DNA from 4 places in the Sinorhizobium sp. 7-81 genome. Region 2 is predicted to be linked to each of the others. Evidence: predicted binding sites of a transcription regulator. Region 2 holds the regulator's gene; each other region holds the start of a gene.

Region 1 (5,681 bases), on a different contig from region 2:
TGTTGCAGAAATCGGTATCGGAGCAGACGAACATGCGACTGCCCTTGTCGTCGGTGATCACCTCGTCGAGGTAGCTCTCCGTCGAGCCGCAGAGCGCGCAGCATCCCTTCCAGCTCTGAACCTCGAAGGGGTGGTCGTCGAAATCGAGGCTGCGGACCGAGGTATAGGGTGGGATGGCATAGATGCGTTTCTCGCGGCCGGCGCCGAACAGCTGGATGGCCGGATTGTTCTCCATCTTCGGATTGTCGAACTTCGGGATCGGCGACGGCGACATCAGATGCCTGCCGTTGACGATGGTCGGATAGTCATAGGCCTTGGCGATGCGGCCAAAGCGGGCGATGTCTTCGTAGAGGGTCACCTGCATCGCGCCGTACTCGCCATAGGCATGCATCTTGCGGGTCTCGGTTTCGCGCGGATCGATCTTCTTCAAAGGCTCAGGCTGCGGCACCTGATAGACAAGGACTTGGGTCTCTTTCAGCGGCGTCTCGGGAATGCGGTGGCGGGTCTGAACGATGGTCGCGTCTTCGGTGGATTCGGTGACGGCGACGTCGGCAACCGTCTCGAAGAAGCGCCGGATGGAGACGGCATTACTGGTGTCGTCGGCGCCCTGATCGATCACCTTGAGCCGGTCGTCGGGCCCGATGACGGCTGCCGTCACCTGAATGCCGCCGGTGCCCCAACCATAGGCGAGCGGCATTTCGCGGCCGCCGAAGGGCACCTGGTAGCCGGGAATGGACAGGGCCTTCAGCAGTGTGCGGCGGATCATCCGCTTGGTTTGCTCGTCGAGATAGGCGAAGTTGTAGCCACTGTCGTTGTGATTGGTGGTTATGCTGGCACTCATTACTCAGCGGCCTCCTTCATCTGTGCCGCTTCGCGGGTTGCTTCGTGTTCTGCCCGCAGTTGCCGAACAAGTTGCAGTTCCCCCTGGAAATCGACGTAATGCGGCAGCTTGAAATGCGTGACGAAGCCGTTCGCCTCGACATTGTCCGCATGGGAGAGTACGAATTCCTCGTCCTGGGCCGGATAGCGCACATCCTCGCCGAGCTCGCCGGCACGCATCGCCCGATCGACCAGCGACATGGCCATCACCTTACGTTCGTTATGGCCAAAGGTGAGGCCGTAACCGCGGGTGAACTGCGGCGGTTTCTCGGCGCTGCCGCGGAACTGGTTGATCATCTGGCATTCGGTGACGGTGATCTCAGCGATCGCGACCGGGAAGCCGAGCTCCTCGGGCACAATCTCGACCATCACTTCACCAAGCCTCAGTTCACCGACGAAGGGATGGTTGTGCCCATAGCCGCGCAGGGTAGAATAGGCTAGGCCAAGCACGAAACCCTCGTCGCCGCGCGCCAGGTTTTGCAGGCGCTGGTCGCGGCCAGCCGGAAAGCTCATCGGCTCGCGGGTGAGATCGAAGACCTCCTCCTGGCCGTCATCGCTCTCCTCTTCGATCAGCCCTTCGCTGTCGAGAAGATCGATCACCCGCGGAACTTCCTCATCCAGCGGTGCAGCAGCGAGTGCCGCCTGTGGTCGTTCCTGGCCTTCGGTGGCGAGCGCAAAGTCGAGCAGCCGATGGGTGAAGTCGTAGGTGGGTCCGAGCACCTGACCGCCCGGAATGTCCTTGAAGGTCGCCGAGACGCGCCGGCGGATCGCCATTTCCGATGTGTCAACCGGTTCGGACGCGGCGATGCGGGGCAGTGTGGTGCGATAGGCGCGCAGCAGGAAGATCGCTTCGATCATGTCTCCCTGCGCCTGCTTGAGAGCAAGGGCGGCAAGCTCGCGGTCATAAATCGAGCCTTCCGCCATCACCCGGTCGACGGCAAGGCCGAACTGCGCGCTGATTTGGGCAAGCGTCAGTTCGGCAAGGGCCTGATCGCCACGGCGGGTCTCGGAGATCAGCCTGTGGGTGTTGAGGATGGCCTGTTCGCCACCCTTGACGGCAACATAAGCCATTTAAGCCTCCACTGTGATTGTGCGCGGCAAGCCGATCAGGGCATTGCCGTTCGTGAACAAAACATCGATGCCGCGCGGATAGAGTTCCCGATTCAGATCCCAGTCGGACCAGAACCAAAAAGGCAGTCCGGCAATGGCGACGCTCGCACACGTCTTGATGCCGGGGCCGGTCCAGGCGGTCGGAGGTCCCTCCGTAAGCGACGGAACCTGGATGATCAGCGTCGTCGAGCGATCAGGATATTCGACGTTGCCCGGATGAAACTCGAAGAGGCGCGGCATGATCAGCGGATCGGTGACGACAGCGAAGCGAGCTGCCATAGGACCCTCGGCGACGGCAAGGCCGCAATGGAAGCCCAGCCATTGGGCTGCTTCGGTGCATGACGTCTGGTGGTCAAGCCAGGTCGGCGTCTCGAAATCCATCAGCGTCAGGCAGAGCGCCGCGGTTGCAGGGCTGAATGGCCTTGGAGCCGTAAAGCTGCGATCAAGCGACACGACGCGGCCGGGATAGGCGGTCGCCAGCAGGCTTGCGCGAAAGACCGCCTGGGCATCGAAGACCGGATCGATAAAGCCGGGTTTGAGCGAAGCATCGTAGGAGGTGACGGCGCGCAAGGATGTTGAAGATTGTATTGTCATGCCGGATTCTCCCCACGAACCAAGGTGAAGAACTCGACCTTGGTGGCTGCGGCCTTGCGGCTCTGTTCGAGACGCCGTGCTTCGGCTTTTTGGCGCAGCGGCGCGATCACCCTTGCCATGATCTCGTCATGACGGTCCGGCCGCTGCAGCAGCGCATCGACGATCGCTGCCAGTTCTGCGTGGCGCTTGTCGCGGCCATGTGCGTAGCCATGCCCGACAGTGCCGTCTTCAAGCCGTACCGATGCGCGGGTCACGGTCATCTCGCCAAGATTGAACATGTTGCCAGTGCCGCCCGCGCGACCGCGCACCATCACCAAGCCGACGTGGGGGGCTCTCAGCCATTCGAATGCCAATCCGGAGGTCAGGTCGGTCGCCAAGGCTTCGAGTTCACCGCCGATGCTGCGCGACAGGATGCCGAGCCAGTCGGAGCGCTGCGCGATGGCAGCCTGTTCCGCTTCCATCTTGCTAATTGAGTTCATAATTTAAATCCTTTGGGCTTGGGGAACCCGTTAGAGATACTGACGCCCGGCGACCCAGATGTTGCGGATCACCGGCACGCCGTCGATGAGACGCACCCGGATCAAGTCGGCGCGAAGGCCAGGAGCAATGCGGCCGCGATCGGTAAAACCAAGCAAGTCAGCGGGGTTCTTCGTCACCATGGCGACCGCCTCGGGGAGATCGAAGCCCTTCCCCGCGAGCGCAAATGCGGCGTGCAGCAGGCTTCCCGGCACGTAGTCGGAGGTGAGCACGTCGAGGAGACCACGGTCGGCAAGCTCCATCGCGCTGACATTGCCAGAATGCGACCCGCCGAGGATGACGTTGGGCGAGCCCATGACGATCTTCATACCGAGGTCGCGGGCGCGCCTCGCCGCCTCGACCGTCGTCGGAAACTCGCTGATGGTGATGCCGTCGGCATGAGATTGATCGACGTCCGCAGCTGTCGTGTCGTCGTGGCTGGCGACGCGGATATTACGCTCGCTGCAGAGACGCCCAATGGTCGAACGGCTCGGCGGGACATATTGCTGCTGGTGCTCGCGGCGCTCGGCGATGTAAAGTGCGAACTCGTCTTCTGTCCAGACCCGGGCGTTCTTCTTGCGCCGGAACTCGCGGTAAAGCGTCAGATTGTGCCACTGCCGCTGGCCGGGCGTGTGATCCATCATGCTGACGAGCCTGAGGGCAGGATTGTCGATGTGCCGCTCGACGGCCGGTAACAGGGCCGGATCGGAGAGTTCACAACGGAAGTGAAGATAGTGGTTGGCCTTGAGAAGACCGGCTGCACGCGCCTGCGCCAGCCCTGCGGTCACCGCGTTCACCATGGCGGGGCGAACACCGCCGCTATCGTAGTCGCCGAGCGCGAGCGCATCGAGCACGGTCGTGATGCCGCTGCCGAGCAACTCCCAATCGTGTGCAAGCACCGCAGCGAGCGGTGCGGGCCATTTGACGCCCGGGCGCGGAAACATGAATTGTTCGACATTGTCGGTGTGGAGGTCGATCAGGCCGGGCAGCAGGAAGTCGCCTTCGCAGTCGAGCACATCAATCTGGCTCACCCGTTCACTATCGATCGACGACACCAAGCCGGCCTGGATTTCCAGGTTGCCTTCGAGAACACGATCGACCTGCACGATCCGGGCGTTTGTTAATTTCATGGTCATTGACGATCTCTCTGCAGAGCCGTTTCCGTGGGAGGACGGCGGTTAGGTGACAATGGGAGTTCTGGCGTTCCCGTCAGAACGACTGATAGAACGATTGCTGGCTGGAGTCGGCCAAGTGGAACTTCGATTGGGCCTGAGTGTAGGCGGATAATTTCTCGATCACGGCATATCGTTTTCCATCGAAAACATGACGCGGTCGCCGCTGAAGCAGCCCTCCTGATAGGAAATCGGTCTACCCTCGAGATCGACGTCAACGCTCTCGTAGGCCAGGACCACGGATATGTTCGATTGCCGCAAGGCCCGCGCCTCGGCAGGCGTCGGCATGCGACCAATGACATTGGTGTATTTGCGGACGTAATCTTCGACGCCGAAATGACGGAAGGCTTCGGAGAACGATTGTGTTTTTTCAAACACGGGCATCAGATTCGGGAATCTGAGATAAGGAAAATATTTGGAGCCGACACCAATCGGAACATTGCTGGCATGACCAACAATCTCGACCCGAATGACCGCCATGCCAACATCGATCTCAAGTTTTTCGGCAATCCGCTCATCTGCCTCGATGATTTTTATGCCACCGATCTTACGGCTTGGCGCAAAGCTATTGGCTTTGAGGTTCTTATTGAACCGTACCCGCTCACCGAAGTTGTACTGAATGCGGCGTTCCACAAAGGTGCCGACGCCGTGCTCAATTCTCAGTACGCCCTGTTGCGCCAAGGATGAAAGAGCGCGACGCACCGTGAGCCGGTTCGCTCCGACTATTTCAGCGATCTGTCGGTCCGGCGGCAATTGCGATCCCGGCGGATAGCGGTCAGAGCTTATCCAATCCTTGAGCGTCGTTTCGATCTGCCGCCACAGCGACGTTGATGAGCCGTCCTCGCGCGCCTCTTCATTCGCCTCGACCTTGCCGTTCTGAATCTCATTCAGTCCAGATTCCGTGTGACTTTTTGTCATGAATCGCCCTTACGTGTCCTTTAGCGAGGTTTATACCATATACACAAGAGGTGTAAACCACGAAGCCGCCCATCGACAGTGATCAATTTAATAAGCTGGTCCGAACGCATATTGGCGCGCCCCCAAAATGGAATTGTGGTCGCCGGAAGCAATGGCCCGACCAGCGTGAGCGCGTTGGCGGGATCTGAAACCCGAGCCGCTGTACCTACGTCGATGGCAAGCAGTGCAACCATGGGGACGGGAGGATACGCCTCGACCGTAGGTGGCCGCCGTAACGCGCCTCATCATTTGCCTCGTCTCGGCTGTCCTGAATCTGACATTCGGTACGCCTTTTTGTCATGAACCGTTCACAAATGTCCCGTATGTGTCCTCCTCAAAGAGGTTTATACCATGTATTTATGAGGTATATACCACGGAATTAAAGCCGCCCATTCCTTAATCCAAGGAACGAATGAAGTCTCAAATGTACAAGCGATCCATAACGGGTTCTAA
Region 2 (5,681 bases):
TGCTGATCGTTCTGGTTCTGTCGCTGCCGATCGGCGTGGCCGCCTCGATCTATCTCGAGGAGTTCGCACCAAAGAACCGGCTTACCGACCTGATCGAAGTCAACATCAACAACCTCGCGGCCGTACCGTCAATTGTCTACGGCCTTCTCGGCCTCGCCGTCTTTATAAATTTCGCCGGCTTGCCGCGTTCGGCCGCGCTCGTCGGCGGTTTCGTGCCGACGATCATCATCGCCACGCGGGCGGCTCTGAAGGCCGTTCCACCGTCGATCCGTTCCGCCGCGCTCGGTCTCGGCGCATCGAAGATGCAAACGATTTTCCATCACGTGTTGCCGCTTGCCATGCCTGGCATCCTGACCGGAACGATCATCGGCCTTGCGCACGCCCTCGGCGAAACCGCGCCGTTGCTGTTGATCGGCATGGTCGCCTTCGTGGTTGATTTTCCGGGATCGCCGCTGGAGCCGTCCACGGCCCTCCCGGTGCAGATCTATATGTGGGCGAACGAGGCGGAGCGCGCCTTTGTCGAGCGGACGTCCGGGGCGATCATCATTCTCTTGATCTTCCTGGTCTTCATGAACCTGGGCGCAATTCTCTTGCGGCGTCGCTTTGAGCGCCGCTGGTAGTGGGGTAAGGACTATGAACATGATGTCGGAAGCTGCAGTGGAAAAGGCTCTGGACCTGAAAATGAACACGGTGCCCTACAAGATGATCGGCAAGGATGTGTCGGTCTATTACGGCGAGAAGCGCGCGCTCTTCGACGTCAATCTCAACATCCGTGAAAACACCGTGACAGCCCTGATCGGTCCATCGGGCTGCGGCAAGTCGACGTTCCTGCGCACGCTGAACCGCATGAACGATACGATCGAGAACTGCCGGGTGACCGGCAAGATCACGCTCGACGAGGACGATATTTACGATCCGAGCATCGATGTCGTGGAACTGCGCGCCCGTGTCGGCATGGTGTTCCAGAAGCCGAACCCGTTCCCGAAATCTATCTACGAGAACGTCGCCTACGGTCCTCGTATTCATGGTCTCGCCCGCACGAAAGCGGAATTCGATGAGGTCGTCGAAACGAGCCTGCAAAAGGCGGGCCTTTTCAATGAGGTCAAAGATCGGCTGCAAGAGCCGGGCACCGGCCTCTCCGGCGGTCAGCAGCAGCGCCTCTGTATCGCGCGCGCCGTTGCGGTCAGCCCCGAAGTGATCCTGATGGACGAGCCCTGCTCGGCGCTCGATCCGATCGCCACCGCGAAGGTCGAGGAGCTCATTCACGAGCTGCGTGCGAATTTCACGATCGTGATCGTGACCCATTCGATGCAGCAGGCCGCGCGTGTGTCGCAACGCACCGCCATGTTCCACCTCGGCAATCTCGTCGAGGAGAACGACACCGACAAGATGTTCACCAATCCGGATGATCAGCGCACGCAGGACTATATTATGGGTCGGTTCGGCTAAAGCGGTTTCCAACCCTTACGATCGATGAAGGTCCGTCCAGAACAGCGCGCGCCTTGAGGAAACGAAAATGACTCATGCACACATAATGTCCGCCTTCGACGAGGAGTTGAAATATCTCACGCGCCGGATCTCCGAGATGGGCGGGCTTGCCGAGCAGATGGTGGCGGACTCTGTCCGGGCGCTGGTGAACTCGGATCTGGCCTTGGCGCAGAAGGTGATTTCGGACGACGCGATCCTCGACGACGCCGAGCGTCAGATCGGCGAGAAGGCGATCGTCACCATCGCCAAGCGTCAGCCAATGGCGTCGGATCTCCGCGAGATCATGGGGTCGATCCGGATCGCCGCCGATTTGGAGCGTGTCGGCGACCTCGGCAAGAATACCGCCAAACGCGTGATCGCGGTCGCCGGATCCGGCATTCCGCGCAAGCTCGCGCGTGGCCTGGAGCATCTTGCGGAGCTGGCCCTGGTCCAGCTCAAGGAAGTGCTCGACGTCTATGCCTCCCGTTCGCCGGAAAAGGCGAACAGCATCCGCGAGCGCGATGAAGAGATCGACGCGATCTACACGTCGCTTTTCCGCGAGTTGCTGACCTATATGATGGAAGATCCGCGCAACATCACGCCGTGCACGCATCTTCTCTTCTGCGCCAAGAACATCGAGCGTATCGGCGACCATGCGACCAACATCGCCGAAACGATCTATTACATGGCGACGGGTGCTCAGCCGCAAGGCGAACGGCCGAAGGACGACACGACGTCGTCGCTGGGCTCCGTGACGGACTAGAGCAATTCCAGGACAACGGTTTTTCGTCCGGAGTTGCGTCGTTCAGAGATTTAGGTCGTTTCACTGTTTCAATGAAACGATCTAGGGCGCCCGATACCCGCATGCGCAGGTGCATGCGTTAATCTTGTCCCGGTCGCGAGTATTCGCGCCCGTATTGTGCCGCGGTGGCATGACGGCACCCGCGCGTGGGAAGGAGCATGACCGAATGTTGCCGAAGATCGCTGTTGTCGAGGACGAGGAGGCGCTGAGCGTCCTCCTGCGCTACAATCTCGAGGCCGAAGGATTCGACGTCGATACGATCCTGCGTGGAGACGAGGCTGAAATCCGCCTTCAGGAGCGGTTGCCCGATCTGTTGATCCTCGACTGGATGCTGCCCGGAGTGTCCGGCATCGAACTTTGCCGCCGGCTGCGGCAGAGGCCGGAAACGGAGCGCCTGCCGATTATCATGCTGACTGCGCGCGGCGAGGAAAGCGAGCGGGTTCGTGGTCTCGCCACCGGCGCGGACGACTATGTCGTCAAGCCGTTCTCTACGCCGGAACTGATGGCAAGGGTGAAGGCGATGCTGCGGCGCGCCAAGCCCGAGGTACTTTCGACGCTCTTGCGCTGCGGCGACATCGAGCTCGATCGCGAGACGCACCGGGTCCACAGGCGCAGCCGCGAGGTTCGGCTCGGACCGACGGAGTTCCGGCTGCTGGAGTTCCTGATGTCCTCGCCGGGGCGCGTCTTCTCCCGTTCACAGCTTCTCGACGGCGTGTGGGGTCATGACATTTATGTCGACGAACGCACAGTGGACGTGCATGTCGGTCGTCTGCGCAAGGCGCTGAACTTTTCGAACATGCCCGATGTCATTCGCACCGTGCGCGGTGCCGGCTATTCACTTGAAAGCTGAAGGCCGCTGTTGTCCGGTTTCTGCATGCATAAAAAAGGGGCCTTTAGGCCCCTTTTCATTTGCGTTCGCAAGACCGATCAGCGCATCCGCCGGCGCTCGCCGGAAGGCTGATAGGCGAGCCGCGTGTGATAGCTGCAATAAGGCGACGATTCCGGCGAGTCATTGCCGCAGAAATGGAACTCTTCCTTCAAAGGATCGCCGATCGGCCACTTGCAGGTGCGCTCGCTGAGCTCCGTCAGGCCGAGGCGGCGGGACATCGGAACGACGACATTGGGTGCGTGTTCGAGGTCCTGATCCGCGACGAGATCGACTTCGATCTCTTCCTTGAGCACGGTGGCACCAGCGGTGCGGGTGACGGTGCGGGTTGTGACACGCGCGGCGTAATTCGGCGCGCGGGGAGCGGAAGTGGTGCGCTTCGGGCGTGCGGCAGTGGTCGCGCCGCCGGCCTTGGCCCGCCCCGGCAGGCTCAGCCGGTGAACCTTGCCGATGACGGCATTACGGCTGACGCCACCCAGTTGTGCCGCGATCTGGCTGGCGCTCAGGCCTTCCGACCACAGCTTCTTCAGTTTCTCCACCCGCTCGTCAGTCCAGTTCATTCTGCACTCTCCGTTCTCGGCGTTGGATGGCAGAATCCATCACCATGCTCCGGAAAAACTCCGGAGCTGCAACGCGATAACTCTTTTGGTGACTAGGTCCGCCGCATGCGTCTAGTAATTGAATATTAACCTACTGGCAGGGTGACTCCGTGGCAAGAGTCGCGGGAATCGCGCCGAATCGATTTCGGGGTTTTCCCCAACTTGCTCGCTGGCCGTTGCATTTTTGCAAGCCCTCGCCGGACGTTTTTTCGCACGTCGGAATCTAAGCCTTCAGGGCCGTTGCAAGCCTTGGTTTTGTTGACATTGCAGTGCGAAATAGGAATAGTGCCTGCGCCGCCGAAAGGCGGCATTTTTGATTTTTATCGGACGCGATCAGCCGATATCGATGCCAACAGGACGGAAGGAGAAGTTCGCCATGGCCGCAACAACGCCGCTCTACGACACCTATATGCGCGCGCCGTTGCGTTTCGAGCGAGGCGAGGGCGTCTGGCTTATCGCCGAAGACGGCTCGCGCTATCTCGATTTTGCCGCAGGCGTTGCCGTGAACTCGCTTGGCCATGCACATCCGCACCTCGTCGAGGCGCTGAAGGCGCAGGCGGACAAGGTCTGGCATCTTTCCAACCTCTACGAGGTTCCCGGGCAGGAAAGCCTGGCCCGCCGGCTGACCGCCGTGACCTTCGCGGACCGCGTGTTCTTCACCAATTCGGGTGCGGAAGCGCTCGAATGCGCGATCAAGACTGCGCGTCGCTATCATTTCGCCAAAGGGCATTCGGAAAAGTTCCATATCATCACCTTCGAAGGCGCCTTCCATGGCCGCACGATCGCGACGATCGCGGCCGGCGGCCAACAGAAGTACATCGAGGGTTTCGGGCCAAAGGCGCCAGGCTTCTATCAGGTTCCTTTCGGCGACCTCGCTGCGGTCAAGGATGCGATCAATGACGAGACGGCGGCGATCCTGATCGAACCGATCCAGGGCGAGGGCGGCATTCGCCTGGCCAGCAAGGAGTTTCTGCAGGAGTTGCGGGCGCTTTGCGACGAGTTCGGCCTGCTGCTGATCCTCGACGAGGTTCAGTGCGGCGTCGGGCGGACTGGCAAGCTCTTCGCCCATGAGTGGGCCGGCATCCGGCCCGACATCATGGCTGTCGCGAAGGGCATCGGCGGCGGCTTTCCTCTGGGCGCGTGCCTTTCGACCGAAGAAGCGGCCGCTGGCATGGTCACGGGGACGCACGGATCGACCTATGGCGGCAATCCGCTGGCAATGGCGGTCGGCAACGCGGTGCTCGACGTTGTTCTCGCCGACGGCTTCCTGGACCAGGTGCGCGACGTCACTCTCGTTTTCCGGCAGGGGCTCGCGTCGCTCAAGGACCGTTTTCCGGATGTGATCGAGGAAATCCGCGGGGACGGACTGATGCTCGGGATCAAGGCAAAGGTGCCCTCGGCCGATCTGTTGAAGGCAATCCGCGCGGAGAAGCTGCTTGTAGTTCCGGCCGGCGAAAACGTGCTGCGCCTGTTGCCGCCGTTGATCACCACTGCCGCCGAAGCCCGAGAAGGGCTCGCAAGGCTTGAGCGTGCCGCCGAAGCGGTCAGAAGCAACAGCGGCAATGCGGCGGCCTGAACGGCCTGACTTTCACGACAGGAATTTTGAGTGATGACCGGTACCAGACACTTTCTCGATCTTTCGGCGATGACGGCTGCCGACTTGAGGACGATCATTGACGACGCCCGCGTTCGCAAGACGGCGACCAAAGCGGGCACCGCTGAACGGCCGCTTGCCGGCAAGGTGCTCGCGATGATTTTCGAGAAGCCCTCCACCCGCACGCGCATCTCCTTTGACGTCGGCATGCGCCAGCTCGGTGGCGAGACGCTGTTTCTTTCCGGAACCGAAATGCAGCTTGGCCGGGCCGAGACGATCGGCGATACGGCAAAGGTTCTTTCGCGCTATGTCGACGCCATCATGATCCGCACG
Region 3 (5,681 bases), on a different contig from region 2:
CGTTCTCCCGGGCACCCCATGCGCCGGAACATCCTTTCCAGGAAGACATCGGTGACCGTGACGATGTGGCTGATGCCGGAGGCAAGACCGAGTTCGCCGACGCCGCACATGAGTTCTGCGGCGGCGACCGTCACCTGGTTCGACGAGCGGTCCTGCGAAATATCCGGATCGATGCAGAAGCGGCTCGATTCCCAGACGGAGGCACTGCGGATTTCAGGATTGTCGCCGAGCAGGATCGGAAATGTATCATCCAGCATATTCGGCCCAAGCGTCGGCAGCAGCCGCAGCGATCCGCGCAATTTTCCGGTTTCCGGTGAATACGACATTACATAGAGAGGGTTCGCCTTGTCGTAGTGGTCGATTTCCCACTCGCCGTCGGTCTTCACGTCCCATTTGAGGAAGTCATGGAACACGCGCTTGCGCAGCCGGAACATTTCGTCGATGGCCCGCGGGTGCTGTCCGCGAGCGTTGCCGTTCAGAATCCTGATCATCTTTCGCTCCATCGTTTTTGCGCGATGGGCAGATGCTGTCAGGCTCAAGTGACACATGTAACTGTCTATAGTGACAGTTTAAAAGCGCATTTTTTCCCACTAAATTTGCGGGGGTTTGTTCCGAGGTCTGACGGGTAACCGTGTGACCGAACCCGTCAGATGGTGGGGATCAGCGCGTGGCGAACCGCCTGAGCCACGGCCTGTGTATTGGAGACGACGTTCAATTTGCGGCGCGCATTGGTCATGAAGAAGCGGACTGTACGCTCGGAAATGCCGAGGATCGTGGCGATTTCCCAGTAACTCTTGCCGGCAGCCGACCAGGTCAGCACTTCGGTCTCGCGGCCTGTCAGACGCATGTCGCGCTCATCGATTGCGCCTGCCATGGCGGCATGTTCCAGCATCGAAGCATGGAAGAGGTTGGCGGCCAACTGGAAATCGCGCAAATGGCAGCGCCGGTAGGCGGACCATTCCGCCGGCGACATATTGGCGTTGATGGCGAGGAGCGCCATGCGTCCTGCGGGTGACGGTAGCGGCAGCGCGACGCCTTCGGTCGAAAGCCCGATTTCCTCGGCGGCGTGAAAGAGCGGTTCGCATTCGGGAAAGCGCCGCCGCGCGGTCGTCCATTCGACAGGTCTTACGCCGCCAAGCGCAAGCCGCAGGATGGGGTCGATCCGGTAGAGGCCCTTCGAGAGATAGATCTCAGCGGCATAGGCGCCGAAGGTGTGGTGCAGTCGGCAGACCTTCAGGCCATCGGCAAGCGGCTCCGCTTCAAGGTACAACAGATGCGCGATCTTGAAGGTCCGGCGCATCAACGCAAAGAATTGCTCCGGTTCGGCGCAGCCCCCGTACTCCACGATGTCCAGTAGATCGAGGACAGCCTGTTGATCAGTCATGCCGCAACACCGAATCTTGTCCTGCAACAAGCATGGTAAGGGGGGCATGCTTTGTCTAGTGTAATATTTCGCAAACGCTGCAACTGCTACCCCCTCCTCAATCCAAGGTTGAATTTCGACTGGAGTAAACGCCGGACCGCCCGGTTGGCGGCCCGGCGGAGTGTCTGTCCGCTATACCGGATGGCTTGCCTCCACGACCGCAAGTGCGGCCATGTTGACCACGCCGCGCGATGTGACGGACGGCGAAAGAATGTGTGCCGGCAGCGCCGAGCCGAGCAGGATTGGCCCGACATGCAGGCTGTCCGTCATGGTCTTGACCACGCCGAGCGTAATGTTGGCTGCGTCCAGATTCGGGAAGACGAGCAGATTGGCTTCGCCGTTCAGCGTGCTGTCCGGCATCACGCGCTGGCGGAGGATCTCGGAGATCGCCGAGTCGCCGTGCATCTCGCCGTCGACTTCGAGGTCGGGTGCGAGTTCGCGCACGAGATGCAACGCCTCACGCATTTTCGAGGCGCTTTCGGAATCGCGCGAACCGAAGTTCGAATGTGACACGAGCGCTGCGCGCGGCGTGATGCCGAAGCGGCGGATTTCTCCGGCCGCCATGGCCGTCGTCTGCGCGATCTGTTCGGCGCTCGGGTTGTAGCTCACATAGGTATCGGTGAAGAAGGTTGCACCGCGCTGCGAGATAAGCAGGCTCAACGCCGAGAAATCGAGAACCCCGGACCGCTTGCCGATGATCTGCGAAACGTCGCGCAGGTGCTTGCTGTAGCGTCCTTCGACGCCGCAGATCAGTGCATCCGCTTCGCCGCGCTTGACCGCAAGGGCGCCGATCACAGTCGTGTTCGTGCGCACGATCGTGCGGGCCGCTTCCGGGATCACGCCGCGGCGGCCTACGAGGGCGAAATAGTCGTCGACATAGTCGCGATAGCGCGGGTCTCCCTCGGGATTGACCACCTCGAAATCGACATCCGGACGGATTCGCAGGCCGTAGCGCCGAAGACGCGTCTCGATGATCTGCGGACGGCCGATCAGGATCGGCTTGGCGGTGCCTTCCTCAAGCAGGACCTGGGCGGCACGCAGCACCCGTTCATCCTCACCCTCCGCGAAGATGACGCGGTTCTTCGTAGCGTTCTTGGCCGCCGCGAAGACCGGCTTCATGATGAATCCGGAGCGGAAGACGAAGCGGTTCAGCTTGTCGAGATAGGCGTCGAAATCCTGGATGGGGCGGCTCGCGACACCGCTTTCGGCCGCCGCCTTCGCAACAGCCGGAGCGATGCGCAGGATCAGCCGCTGATCGAACGGCGAGGGGATGAGGTAGTCGGGTCCGAAGATCGGCGTTTCGCCCGTATAGGCCCGCGCGGCGACGTCGGAAGGCTCCTCGCGCGCCAGTCCGGCGATTGCCCGAACGGCCGCCATCTTCATCTCTTCATTGATCGTGCGCGCACCGCAATCGAGCGCGCCGCGGAAGATGTGCGGAAAGCAGAGAACGTTGTTGACCTGGTTCGGGAAGTCCGACCGGCCGGTGCAGATCATCGCGTCCGGGCGTGCCGCGCGCGCAACTTCCGGCATGATCTCGGGCGTCGGGTTGGCAAGCGCCATGATCAGCGGCTTCTCGGCCATCTGGGCGAGCAGTTCGGGCTTGAGGACGCCGGCCGCCGAAAGACCGAGGAAGACGTCGGCCCCACCGATGCTGTCGGCGAGCACGCGGTTGTCGCTCTCCTGTGCGTAGACGGCCTTCCACTCGTCCATCAGCGCCTCGCGACCCTTGTAGACAAGGCCCTCGATGTCGTGGACCCAGATATTCTCCCGCTTGGCGCCGAGCGTGACGAGCAGGTTGAGGCAGGCGAGCGCCGCCGCGCCCGCACCGGAGGCGACGATCTTCGCCTCGGCAATATCCTTGCCCGCGAGTTCGAGGCCGTTCAGAACGGCGGCGGCGACGATGATCGCGGTTCCATGCTGGTCGTCATGGAAGACCGGTATCTCCATCTTCTCGCGCAGGCGCCGCTCCACCTCGAAGCATTCCGGCGCCTTTATGTCCTCGAGATTGATGCCGCCGAAGGTCGGCTCCAGGGCCGAAATGACGTCGACCATGCGCTCGACGCTCGGAGCATCGATCTCGATGTCGAACACGTCAATGCCGGCGAACTTCTTGAAGAGCACGGCCTTGCCTTCCATGACCGGCTTGGAGGCGAGCGGGCCGATGTTGCCGAGGCCGAGAACGGCCGTGCCGTTGGAAATCACCGCGACGAGATTGGCGCGCGCCGTGAAATCGGCGGCTGTCTCGGGATTGTCCTTGATGGCGAGGCAGGGCGCGGCGACGCCGGGCGAGTAGGCCAGCGCCAGATCGCGCTGGTTGCCGAGCGGCTTGGTCGGCTGGATTTCAAGCTTGCCCGGGCGAGGATAGCGGTGGAAGAAAAGTGCCTGCTGGTCGATATCTCCGCTCGCCGGAACCGATTGGGATTTCGCTTTTTCGCCCGTATTCATGCCTTGCATTCCTCTTTCTTGGTCGAGGCCTTTTGGCATGAATTGCGGGCGGCGTACAGTTTTCGCCGCGGTTCTTTTGCGGCGCGCGGATTGTCGCAGCACAGCCCGTGTCATCTTCCTGAAACACGAGTCTGATTTTGACGGGTTCAAAAGGCTCAACCAAGACGAGGCTCGCATGACCGCGGCATCGGTATCCCAACAGAACTCGGTTCGGAAACTGCGGACGCTCTTCATCTCCGACGTCCACCTGGGCTCCAAGGCAGCCAAGACCGACTACCTGCTCGATTTCCTGCGCCATCACGAGGCGGAAACGATCATCCTCGTCGGGGATATCGTCGACGGTTGGCGCCTGAAGCGCAGCTGGTACTGGCCGCAGCCCTGCAATGACGTTGTCCAGAAGCTGTTGCGCAAGGCGCGCAAAGGCTCCCGCATCATCTACATTCCCGGCAATCACGACGAATTCATGCGGGATTTTCCCGGCGTGCATTTCGGCGGCATCGAGGTGGCGCAGCGCCATATGCATAAGGGCGCCGACGGGCGTAACTATCTCGTCCTGCACGGCGACGAATTCGACGTCGTGGTGCGCAATGCGCGCGTGCTCGCCTATCTCGGCGACTGGGCCTACGACATGGCGATCGCCATCAACATCGGGCTGGCGGCGATTCGCCGTCGCCTTGGCATGCCCTATTGGTCGTTCTCCTCCTGGGCAAAGCTGCAGGTCAAGCATGCGGTGAATTTCATCGGCGAGTTCCAAAAGGTCGTTGCCGAGGAGGCGCGGCGCCACGACGCACAGGGAGTCATCTGCGGCCATATTCATCACGCGGTGATCGAGGAGATCGGTGACGTCCGCTACATCAACACCGGCGACTGGGTCGAAAGCTGCACGGCGATCGCCGAGCATTACGACGGCAGGATGGAGCTTATCACCTGGCACCGGATGGGTGGCGGCCTGGCCGAGGTGGAAAGCTCGAGCGAGGCCGAAAAGATGCTGGCGCAGGTCCTCTCGCCACAGGCCGCCTGACCCTTTAGAGGCGCGGGCCCGAATGCGAGGGCAAGTTTTTCCCTCGCTTTTTTCCGAGACGCACCTGTGGCGAAAACTAGCTTATGGTGAGCGGCGACGCGGTTGTGCTAGAGATGACGCACAGCCATCAGGTCACTCCATGATTCCCTCATCCGCGCCCCCGAACGTGGGGCCTCCGCCGCGCAAGTTCGCGCTCCGCATAGCGCTGCTTTTTTGTGCGCCGTTGATCGTCAACGGCTTTGCCATGCCGTATTTTCCGGTCTGGCTCAGCACGCTGTCGATGACCGACTTCGAGATTGGCGTCGTTCTCGCCGTGCCGATGTTCATTCGCGTCATCACGGCACCGCTCGCGGGCTTGCTTGCGGATAGGATCGGCGAACGGGTGATCGTGCTAATCTGGTCAGCCGTTCTGTCGCTCGTGACGGCCTTCGTTCTTTTCTATGCGCACAGCTTCTGGCCCGTGCTCATCATCTATGCGCTGCAATCTGCGGTCTATTCGCCCTATGTGCCGATCGTCGAAGCGATCGCGCTTTCGGGCGTGAGGCGTTGGGGCTTCGATTATGCTCACATGCGCGTCTGGGGATCGGTGGCCTTCATCGGTGCGACCATGCTTGGCGGCTGGATGATCGGCAGATTTGGCGGTCCAATGGTGCTGCCGGCGATGGCCGCTGGCTTCGGACTTATGGTCCTGATGGCCCTTTTGGCGCCGCGGGTCGGCCGGCCGCGACGTCCGTCGCCGATCACTGCGCTGACCGAGCCACCGCCGCAATCGCTGCGCCAGCCCGACCTGCA
Region 4 (5,681 bases), on a different contig from region 2:
GATGGAACGCCGCCAGCGTGTACCAGCAGGCGATCGCCATCATCGGCGCCGAGATAGACGGCGACTGATCGCGACCAACAGAATATGGATTTCGAGCCCGGTCCGAAAGGACCGGGCTTTTTGCATGCCCGGCCCGATTACATGCCCGGTCGGGCGAAATCGCCGGTCTTGGCGTCCATCAGCCAAAGCTCGCCGGTTGAAATATCGAACCAGGCGCCATGAAGCTGCAGCTTGCCCTTCGCCTCGAGAATCTGGACACAGGGGAAGGTGCGCAGGTTGGCAAGCGAATTCCGGATCGACACCCGTTCGAGCGCCCGTTGCCGTTCCGCCTGTGTCATGAATTCGTTGCTCTGGATCTGTTCCGCGGCCGGCTTCAGCAGGTTCATCCAGCGGCCGATGAAATCGCCGGGGGATAGGGGCTCGGCGTCCGGATCGAGTGCCGCCTTGATGCCGCCGCAGCGCCCATGCCCCATAACGACGATGTCGCTGACGCGGAGCGACTGGACGGCAAATTCGAGGGCGGCCGACGTCGAATGATAATGCCCGTCCGGCTCATAAGGCGGCATCAGGTTGGCGACGTTGCGAACGACGAAGAGTTCTCCGGGGCCACTATCGAAGATAGTTTCCGGCGCGGCCCGCGAGTCGCAACAGGCAATGACCATCGTCCTCGGCTTCTGACCGCTTTCGGCGAGTGTCCGATAGCGCTGTTGCTGTTCGTTGAAACGACCGCTCATGAAGTTGCGGTAGCCGTTCAGAAGATGATCCGGAAAGTGCTGCATATCGATCGGTTACCCCAATGCTGCCGACACATCAATCCACGATGCCACGCAATGGCTGTGCGTGAATACTTCTTTATCTCCGCCGCACCTGGCCTGGATGCAAGAGGCGCCGCATCTGCACCATGGCCATGGGCGTTGCGAGGCTCGAGGCATCCTGCTCGAGCGTCAGCTCGTCGGCGCCGCGCTTCGCCGTGCGCGCGATGATCTCGAATACGCTGGCGGTCGCCATCTGCAGCGCCCGCTCTTCCGAAAGCCCCTGAAGCAGCCGCGCCAGAAACACGGCGGCGAGCAGATCGCCGGTGCCGTTCGGTGGATTGTCGATCAACCGGTGTTCGGCGAGCAGCGCATGGCTGCCCGACAGATAAAGATTGCCGGTGCCACCGCTCATCATCGGGATCGCCGAGGTCACCAGCACGCGTGACGGTCCGAGACCGAGTGCCGCATCGAGAATCGCCGTATTCGTTTCAAGCGCGGCACCGGCAAGCCACGAAAGCTCGAAGCGGTTGGGCGTCGCCAGTGTCGCCAGCGGCAGCAGCCGGTCGCGAACGGCGGCGGCAATCTCGGCAGAGACATAGAGGCCGTTGCCATCGCCGATGATCGGGTCGCAGGCGTATACAAGATCTGGATTGCGCTGACGTAATGCCGTCACGAGCTCAGCAACGCCTTCGACGTGGCCGGGCGAACCCAGGTACCCGGAGAGAACCGCCCGCACCTCGCCGGTCCAACGCGCATTGACGAGATCCTCGATGATCGACTGGAACTCCTGATCGGCGATCGTCACCCGTGTCGAAGGGCCGTGGCCCGGATGCCACGGCAATATCACCGTCGGCACGGCCCAGACGCGGTGCCCGAGCGTCTCCAGCGCGAAGACCGCGGCCCGGTTGCCGACGGTGCCGCGAACCACATGGCTTGAAATAACGATGACGGCGCCGGGTGCGGCATGCGTTTCGGGCATCGGGCAATCCCATTCCTTCGAATCGAGGTGTGATCGCCCGACTGTCACCGGCCTGTCAACAGCGGATGCCAGAGATGCCCGAAACCGGGCTTCGGCGTTTTCGTGCGTTTCCACCGTTTTTCGAGCAATTTTTGCAAAATCGCCTTCGATTTAAATGGATTTAGGTCGAAATCGCGCGAATTTCTCCAAAATTCAGCTCGATTTTGCCGAAAACGGGCATAAAACGGTCGCCATTGGCCATGGTTCTGATAGGTTCATCTATCACGTACGGGGAGACAGTTCATGGGCGTGAAATACAATCCGAAGCGGGACAGGCATATCGACGCGGCCAAGGCGGCTGCGGAGAAGATCGGCGCCGAGGCGCTGGCGCCCGAGATCCTCTTCGGCGGGGCGAGCAACGACGACCTAGATCTTTACACCGCCGACATGCTGGCATTGACCGCCGCACATGCACGCAACGAACTCGCACGCTGGGACGGAGGCAAGCCGCAGGTTTCGGTCGAAACCGTGCCGGGCGTTGCGCCCGGCGGCACGGACGTCTCGATCATCGCCATCACCGAACGCAACATGCCCTTCCTCTACGACTCGATCATGGGCGAGGTGACGAGCACGCACCGCGACATCCATCTCGCAATCCATCCCATTCTCGTCAGGGAACCCGGCAAGCCCATCAAGGCGTACGATCCGGATGAGGAAAGCGATCCGGCGCACCGGGTGAGCCATATCCAGATTCACCTGGACAAGCTCGCACCGCTCGAAGCGCGCCAGCTCAGCAAGCGCATCACCGACGTGCTGGACCAGGTCCATCAAGCCGTTCACGACTGGCCGGCGATGACGACATTGCTCAACCAGGCCATGAAGGAACTGGAAGACTACAATGCTTCGCGCAAGAAGAGCGATCGTGACGAGGCGCTCGCTTTCCTTCGCTGGCTAAGAGACAGCAATTTCACGTTCCTCGGAATGCGGGAATACACCTATTCCGGCAAGGGCGAGAAGGCGACGGTCGAACGCGGCAAGGGCAGGGGCCTCGGCCTTCTCTCCAATCCGGATGTCCGGGTATTGCGCCAGGGCAAGGACGCCGTGCTGACGACGCCAGAGATCCTCGCCTTCCTCGAAGGGCCGGAGTTCCTGATCGTCACCAAGGCCAATGTGAAATCCCTCGTCCACCGCCGCGCCTATATGGACTACATCGGCGTCAAGCGCTTCGACACCTCCGGCAACGTGATCGGGGAACTGCGCATCGTCGGCCTCTTCACGTCGACGGCCTATACGCGTCAGGCGTCCGAAATACCGCTGCTGAGACACAAGATCGAAAAGATCATCGATCATTTCGGCTACGATCCCCAGAGCCATTCGGGCAAGATGCTGGCGAACACGCTGGAATCCTATCCGCGTGACGATCTTTTCCAGATCGACGTCGGGCTGCTGGCTGCGTTCTGCGAGCAGATCAACGAGCTCAGCGACCGGCCGCGCATCCGCGTGCTGCCGCGCATCGACCATTTCGACCGTTTCGTCTCGGTCCTCGTCTTCGTGCCGCGCGAGCAATATGATTCGGACGTCCGCGAGAAGATCGGCAACTATTTGAGAACGGTCTATGACGGTCGCGTTTCTGCCTATTATCCCGCTTTCCCCGAAGGCGGGCTGGCGCGCGTCCATTTCATTATCGGCCGCTATGGCGGGAAGACGCCGCGCGTTCCGCAGGCCAAGCTCGAGGAGGCGGTTCGCAGCATCGTCACCCGCTGGACCGACCGCTTCAACCTGCTTGCGCGCAAGGACGGCATCGAGATCTCGGTCGGCGAAGCCTATCAGGCGGCCTTCACGCCGGCTGAAGCCTATGACGATCTTCAGGACATCGCCGCCTGCCGGCGCGACGACCCAATCCGCATCTCGTTCTATCATAAGCAGAAAGAACGGCCGGACACGCTCGAACTGAAGATCTTCCACGCGGAAGATCCCGTCTCGCTCTCGCGTCGGGTGCCGCTCCTTGAAAATCTCGGGTTCCGCGTCATCAGCGAGCAGACCTACGACATCGGCGTCAGCGGGCATGCGGAAGAACAGCGGCTTGTCGTGCTGCACGACATGGAGTTGGTCCACCGCGATGGACATGCGCTCAATCTCGCCAAGACCGGTGTGGCGCTCGAAGAGGCGTTTCTGGCTTCCTGGAACGGCACGATCGAGGACGACACCTTCAACCGGCTGATCCTGCTTGCCGGCCTCACCGCGCGCGAAGTCACGGTGCTGCGCGCCTATGCCCGTTATCTGCGCCAGGCGGGCATTACCTATTCGCAGGGCTATATCGCCGACACGATGAACAAGCATCCGGCGATCGCCGCCGACATCTTCCGGCTGTTTGCGACGCGCATGGATCCGAAGATCGAGGCGAGGGCGAGGACGAAGAAAGGCAACGCCTTACTCTCGGCCATCGAGGAGGCGCTCTCGGCCGTGCCGAGCCTCGACGAGGACCAGATCCTGCGCCGCTATGTAAACGTGATCCAGTCTACGCTCCGGACGAACTATTTCCAGAAAGACGCGGACGGCAGGCCGCGTGCGGTTCTGGCTTTCAAGCTTGATCCGAAGCAACTCGACGGTCTGCCGGAGCCTCGGCCTTTCCGCGAGATCTTCGTCTACGGCACCGAGGTCGAAGGCGTGCACCTGCGCTTTGGCAAGGTGGCCCGCGGAGGCCTTCGCTGGTCGGACCGGGCGCAGGACTACCGCACCGAGGTACTCGGCCTCGTCAAGGCGCAGCAGGTAAAGAACGCGGTCATCGTGCCGGTCGGCGCCAAGGGCGGCTTCTATCCGAAGCAGCTGCCGGTCGGCGGCACGCGCGACGAAATTTTCAAGGTCGGCACGGAAGCCTACAAGACCTATATCCGCACGCTTTTGTCGGTCACCGACAACATCGTCGGCCATGACGTCGTGCCGCCGGCCGATACGCTGAGACTCGATGGCGACGATCCCTATTTCGTCGTCGCGGCCGACAAGGGCACCGCCACCTTCTCCGACACGGCCAACGGGCTTGCCCAGGAAGCCGGCTTCTGGCTCGATGATGCTTTCGCCTCCGGTGGCTCGGCGGGCTACGACCATAAGAAGATGGGCATCACCGCCCGCGGCGCCTGGGAGACGGTCAAGCGTCATTTCCGCGAGATGGACATCGACATCCAGACGACGCCCTTCACGGTCGCCGGCGTCGGCGACATGTCCGGCGACGTTTTCGGCAATGGGATGCTGCTCTCGGAGAAGATCCGGCTGATCGCCGCCTTCGACCACCGCGATATCTTCATCGATCCGAATCCGGATACCGACCTTTCCTTCGCCGAGCGCAAGCGTATGTTCGCGCTTCCGCGCTCGAGCTGGCAGGACTACGACCGCAAGGCGCTGTCGCAGGGCGCAATGATCATCTCGCGCACGGAGAAGTTCGTGACCCTGACGCCGGAGGCGATGACAGCCATCGGCCTCGACAAGCAGAAGGCGACCCCCTTCGAGATCATGAACGCCATCCTCAAGAGCTCGGTCGATCTGCTCTGGTTCGGCGGCATCGGCACCTATGTGCGCGGCAGCAACGAAACGGACGCCGAGGTTGGCGACCGCACCAACGACGCGATCCGCGTCACGGCGGAGGAAGTGCGTGCCCGCGTTATCGGCGAAGGCGCCAATCTCGGCGTCACCCAGAAAGGCCGCATCGGCTTCTCGCTCGCCGGAGGGCGCTGCAATTCCGACGCGATCGACAATTCGGCCGGCGTCAACTCCTCCGACGTCGAGGTCAACATCAAGATCGCGCTTGCTTCGGCCATGCGCGACGGACGTCTGACACGGCCGAAGCGCAACACGCTTCTCGCTTCGATGACCGACGAGGTGGCGCATCTCGTGCTGCGCAACAACTACCAGCAATCCCTGGCAATCTCGCTGACGGAAATGCAGGGGCTCGCGAACCGCACCTCGCTCTCGCG

Evidence for each region. The regulator PhoB, encoded in region 2, activates phosphate uptake and scavenging genes when phosphate is short. The targets are predictions, from matches to a motif close to TGTCATNNANCTGTCAT.
Region 1: a site for PhoB is predicted at 4,271-4,287, ahead of QN224_RS29365 (alpha-D-ribose 1-methylphosphonate 5-triphosphate diphosphatase). Genes of this name have one in related genera too.
Region 3: a site for PhoB is predicted at 3,977-3,993, ahead of QN224_RS14875 (UDP-2,3-diacylglucosamine diphosphatase). Genes of this name have one in related genera too.
Region 4: a site for PhoB is predicted at 1,777-1,793, ahead of QN224_RS18480 (NAD-glutamate dehydrogenase). Genes of this name have one in related genera too.

Annotation. Positions count from the first base shown of each region.
Region 1 covers NZ_JASKLT010000017.1:38,797-44,477, forward strand. The annotation lists gene QN224_RS29345 (alpha-D-ribose 1-methylphosphonate 5-phosphate C-P-lyase PhnJ) at 1-841, opposite strand, end outside; gene QN224_RS29350 (carbon-phosphorus lyase complex subunit PhnI) at 841-1,950, opposite strand; gene phnH (phosphonate C-P lyase system protein PhnH) at 1,951-2,583, opposite strand; gene phnG (phosphonate C-P lyase system protein PhnG) at 2,580-3,062, opposite strand; gene QN224_RS29365 (alpha-D-ribose 1-methylphosphonate 5-triphosphate diphosphatase) at 3,093-4,235, opposite strand; gene phnF (phosphonate metabolism transcriptional regulator PhnF) at 4,395-5,189, opposite strand; gene QN224_RS29375 (ABC transporter ATP-binding protein) at 5,653-5,681, shown strand, end outside.
Region 2 covers NZ_JASKLT010000001.1:473,987-479,667, forward strand. The annotation lists gene pstA (phosphate ABC transporter permease PstA) at 1-620, shown strand, start outside; gene pstB (phosphate ABC transporter ATP-binding protein PstB) at 634-1,449, shown strand; gene phoU (phosphate signaling complex protein PhoU) at 1,517-2,230, shown strand; gene phoB (phosphate regulon transcriptional regulator PhoB) at 2,436-3,119, shown strand; gene QN224_RS02310 (GcrA family cell cycle regulator) at 3,197-3,715, opposite strand; gene QN224_RS02315 (aspartate aminotransferase family protein) at 4,131-5,330, shown strand; gene argF (ornithine carbamoyltransferase) at 5,364-5,681, shown strand, end outside.
Region 3 covers NZ_JASKLT010000003.1:481,195-486,875, reverse strand. The annotation lists gene QN224_RS14890 (acyl-homoserine-lactone synthase) at 1-491, opposite strand, end outside; gene QN224_RS14885 (LuxR C-terminal-related transcriptional regulator) at 647-1,384, opposite strand; gene QN224_RS14880 (NADP-dependent malic enzyme) at 1,556-3,868, opposite strand; gene QN224_RS14875 (UDP-2,3-diacylglucosamine diphosphatase) at 4,044-4,889, shown strand; gene QN224_RS14870 (MFS transporter) at 5,029-5,681, shown strand, end outside.
Region 4 covers NZ_JASKLT010000005.1:113,703-119,383, reverse strand. The annotation lists gene QN224_RS18495 (lytic transglycosylase domain-containing protein) at 1-68, shown strand, start outside; gene QN224_RS18490 (carbonic anhydrase) at 138-779, opposite strand; gene pdxY (pyridoxal kinase PdxY) at 853-1,734, opposite strand; gene QN224_RS18480 (NAD-glutamate dehydrogenase) at 2,017-5,681, shown strand, end outside.